DNA from 2 places in the Streptomyces sp. NPDC086777 genome. Region 2 is predicted to be linked to the other one. Evidence: riboswitches for the same ligand, from Rfam matches in the RefSeq annotation. Region 2 holds a riboswitch; the other holds the start of a gene.
The links. A riboswitch is a leader RNA that binds a small molecule or an ion and turns the genes downstream of it on or off. The one in region 2 is predicted to bind ZMP and ZTP.

Region 1 (2,194 bases), on a different contig from region 2:
CCACAGCGACACCCTCACCACGCCCGAACTCCTCGACGCCACTGTGGAGTTGCTGGACAACTGGACGCTCGGGGCACGCGAGTCGGCGGCCCTGGCCGACCTGCTCGCCGAGGCGAAGGGGCTGCGGCCCGCCGGGCAGGTCACCGACCGACTGGGCCGCACCGGACAGGCGTACGTCCTCGACGCGGGCACCGGCGGACGGCGGATGCTGATCCTGGACCCGGCCACCGGTGCCGTGCTCGGTCTGGAGACCACCTTCACCCGGGACGAGCCCGAGTACGGGGTGCGGGCCGGGGACGTCATGGAGTACCGCGCCTGGCTGCGCTGACCCTCACACCCCGAGCTGTCGGGCGGCCGCCGCCACCGTCTGCTCCAGCAGCACGGCGATGGTCATCGGGCCGACCCCGCCCGGCACGGGCGTGATCAGCGAGGCCCGCTCGACGGCGGTGTCGAAGTCGACGTCGCCGACGTTGCCCTCGTTGTAGCCGGCGTCCAGCACGACCGCGCCCGGCTTGAGGTCCCGGCCCAGGATCAGCCGGGGCCGGCCGACGGCGGCGACCACGATGTCCGCCTCCCGGACGACCGCGGACAGGTCCCGGGTGCGGGAGTGGCAGTAGGTGACGGTGGCGTCGCGGGCGAGCAGCAGCATGCCGGCCGGCTTGCCCAGGATCGCGCTGCGGCCGACGACCACCGCCCGCTTCCCTGCCGGGTCGACGTCGTAGGCGTCGAGCAGGCGCAGCATGCCGCCGGGGGTGCAGGAGACGAAGCCGGGCAGGCCGAAGCTCATCGTCGCGAACGACGCGAAGGTCACGCCGTCCACGTCCTTCTCCGGCGCGATCGCCTCGAACGCGGCCCGCTCGTCGATGTGTCCGCCGACCGGGTGCTGAAGCAGGATGCCGTGCACCGCCGGGTCGGCCGACAATCTCCGGAGCTCGCTCACCAGTTCCGCGGTGGTCGTGGTGGCCGGCAGCGCCACGTGCCGGGAGGCGATGCCCGCCGTGCGGCTGCGGTTCTGCTTCATCCGGACATAGGTGACGGAGGCGGGGTCCTCGCCGACCAGCACGGTCGCCAGACACGGCGTGACGCCGGTCCGTGCGGTAAGGCCGGCCGCCCGCTGCGCGGTCTGCTCGACGATCCGGCGGGCGACGGCGGTGCCGTCCATGAGACTGGCCTGGGTCATGCGCACACTCCTGGGCTGGTTCGACCTCGATCGCCCAGGCGCACGGCAACGACACTGCGGGCCGCTCCCCGGTGGTGCTCCACCTCAGCGCCAGTCACGGCCCGCCCTCAGGGTAACCGAGACCCTCGGCGTCTTCGGCGGCAGTGCGCGGTCCGCAGCAGCGCCCGCAGCAGCGCCGTGCACGCGCGAGGCCGTGGCCGGCGGGCCTGCCCCAGCGCCGCCCGCGCCGAGAAGGTCCAGGTCAGCCGGGAGCTGATCTGGATCCTCCCGGTCCTGGCGACTACTCGTCCCATGCCTGGATCATGATCTGTTCGGCGATCTTGCCGTCGCGCAGCGTGATCATCGACTCGGCGAGCACCCGGACCCCGTCCCCGTACTCGCAGGACTCGCTGAAGGCGGCCTGGTCGCCCTGGACGATGCACCGGTCCAGCCTGTGCGTCATGTCGCGGCTGTAGACGTCGTCCAGCAGCGCGGCGATGTCCCGGCGGCCGTGCAGGACCTTGGGGTGGCTGGGCTGGGTGTCGCGGTCGATGATGCGGATCTCCGCGTCGTCCGCGTAGAGCGCCAGAAGGCTGTTCCCGGTGTTCCCCTCTATCGCCCGGCGCAGCGTGTCGGTGTCGAACGTGGAACCCGTCGCAGTGCCCATGGTGACCTCCTGCGGGACCCCGCGACCCGATCTGGAGCGGGCCGCGCGAGCCCCTCACATCGAGCGTCCCCCGCCCCGTCGGGCTCGGCAAGCGCAGGCCGCCCGCTCCGCCTTGCGGGTGAGGGGGACCGGCTGCCCGTGTCCGGCCCGGTCCCGGGGCCGTTGCTGAGGACATGATCTCAACACGACGTATCGTCGCCGCCGTCGGCCTTGCGGTCGGGGTCTCCGGCCTCGCCGCGCCGCTCGCGAACGCGGCCGACGCGGGCGCGCAGCACCCCGGGAAGCTCACCGCGCTCGGCGTGCTCGACTCGGTCACCCGCGGCGACATCCCCGCGGAGTACCGGGACCGGATGCCGAAGGTCTCGGAG
Region 2 (2,194 bases):
CAGGCCCTCGGCCAGCGCGCGCGAGTTGTCCACGATCCGCTGCGCGTAGTCCTGGAAGGCGGGCTGCCGGGCCTCGGCGAGGGCGACGGCCTTGGCGGCCATGACGTGCGGGAGGGGGCCGCCGAGGACCATCGGGCAGCCGCGGTCGACCTGGTCCTTGAGGGAGTCGTCGCACAGGACCATGCCGCCGCGCGGGCCGCGCAGCGACTTGTGGGTGGTGGTGGTGACGATCTGGGCGTGCGGGACCGGGTCGAAGTCGCCGGTCAGGACCTTGCCGGCGACCAGACCGGCGAAGTGGGCCATGTCGACCATCAGCGTGGCGCCGACCTCGTCGGCGATCTCCCGCATGATCCGGAAGTTCACCAGGCGGGGGTAGGCCGAGTAGCCGGCGACGATGATCAGCGGCTTGAAGTCACGGGCCTGGGCGCGCAGCGCGTCGTAGTCGATCAGGCCGGTGGCCGGGTCGGTTCCGTAGGAGCGCTGGTCGAACATCTTGCCGGAGATGTTCGGGCGGAAGCCGTGCGTGAGGTGGCCGCCGGCGTCCAGGGACATGCCGAGCATCCGCTGGTTGCCGAAGGCCTGGCGCAGCTCGGCCCAGTCGGCCTCGGAGAGGTCGTTGACCTGGCGGGCGCCGGTCTTCTGGAGGAAGGGAACCTCGACACGGTCGGCGAGGACGGCCCAGAAGGCGACCAGGTTGGCGTCGATGCCGGAGTGCGGCTGGACGTAGGCGTGCCGGGCGCCGAACAGCTCGCGGGCGTGCTCGGCGGCGAGCGCCTCCACGGTGTCGACGTTGCGGCAGCCGGCGTAGAAGCGGCGGCCGACCGTGCCCTCGGCGTACTTGTCGCTGAACCAGTTGCCCATCGCGAGCAGGGTCGCCGGGGAGGCGTAGTTCTCGGAGGCGATCAGCTTGAGCATCTCGCGCTGGTCGGCGACCTCCTGGCCGATGGCGTCGGCGACCCGCGGCTCGACCGCGCGGATCACGTCGAGGGCGGCACGGTAGGCGGTGGACTCGGTGGACAGGGGCGCGGACTTGTCTGACATTCGGGACCTCCGGACATGGCGTACGGCATTCACGGTTCGGCCCAGGCGCACGGCACTCGGTCACGGCACGGGCCGCTCCCCGATGGTCGGTCCCATCCCAGCGCGCCAGTCACGGCCCGTGGATCACATTACCGGGCACGCCGGGCCCGAGGGCCGTGGCGTCCACCAGTCGGGCAGGGGCAGAAGGTAGGAAAGGGGGCAATCCCGCCGTGTCCTCTGGAGTCGCCGTGACCACTACGGAAGCCCTCGTCGCCGCCGCCGACGCGCACAGCGCGCACACCTACGACCCGCTGCCGGTGGTGATCGCGACGGCCGAGGGCGCCTGGATGACGGACGTCGAGGGGCGCCGGTACCTGGACTTCCTGGCCGGCTACTCGGCGCTGAACTTCGGACACGGCCACCCGCGGCTGGTCGCGGCGGCGAAGGCGCAGCTGGAACGGGTGACGCTGACGTCGAGGGCGTTCCACCACGACCGGTTCGCCGCGTTCTGCACCGAGCTGGCCGAGCTGTGCGGGATGGAGACGGTGCTGCCGATGAACACGGGCGCGGAGGCCGTGGAAACGGCGGTGAAGACCGCCCGGAAGTGGGGCTACCGGGTCAAGGGCGTGCCGGCGGGGAGGGCGAAGGTCGTGGTGGCGGGCGGGAACTTCCACGGCCGTACGACGACCGTGATCAGCTTCTCCACGGATCCGGAGGCACGGGCGGACTACGGGCCCTACACGCCGGGCTTCGAGATCGTGCCGTACGGCGACCTGACCGCGATGCGTGCCGCGGTGACCGGGAACACGGTCGCGGTGCTGCTGGAGCCGATCCAGGGCGAGTCGGGAGTGATCGTGCCGCCGGAGGGCTACCTGGCCGGGGTGCGGGAGCTGACCCGCGAGCGGGACGTGCTGTTCGTCGCGGACGAGATCCAGTCCGGGCTGGGGCGGACCGGGCGGACGTTCGCGTGCGAGCACGAGGGGGTCGTACCGGACGTGTACGTCCTCGGGAAGGCGCTGGGGGGTGGGGTGCTGCCGGTGTCGGCGGTGGTGGCGAACGCCGAGGTGCTCGGGGTGTTCCGGCCCGGCGAGCACGGGTCCACCTTCGGGGGCAGTCCGCTGGCCTGTGCGGTGGCACTGGAGGTGATCGCGATGCTGCGGACCGGCGAGTTCCA

Region 1: linked by a shared signal. The riboswitch ahead of AB0472_RS29095 (bifunctional 5,10-methylenetetrahydrofolate dehydrogenase/5,10-methenyltetrahydrofolate cyclohydrolase) and the one ahead of AB0472_RS38690 (glycine hydroxymethyltransferase) in region 2 are both predicted to bind ZMP and ZTP.

Annotation. Positions count from the first base shown of each region.
Region 1 is NZ_JBFBJI010000023.1:37,226-39,419, forward strand. It holds gene AB0472_RS29090 (CU044_5270 family protein) at 1-328, shown strand, start outside; gene AB0472_RS29095 (bifunctional 5,10-methylenetetrahydrofolate dehydrogenase/5,10-methenyltetrahydrofolate cyclohydrolase) at 332-1,180, opposite strand; ZMP/ZTP riboswitch at 1,206-1,288, opposite strand; gene AB0472_RS29100 (nuclear transport factor 2 family protein) at 1,461-1,826, opposite strand; gene AB0472_RS29105 (hypothetical protein) at 2,000-2,194, shown strand, end outside.
Region 2 is NZ_JBFBJI010000043.1:39,736-41,929, reverse strand. It holds gene AB0472_RS38690 (glycine hydroxymethyltransferase) at 1-1,041, opposite strand, end outside; ZMP/ZTP riboswitch at 1,074-1,164, opposite strand; gene rocD (ornithine--oxo-acid transaminase) at 1,269-2,194, shown strand, end outside.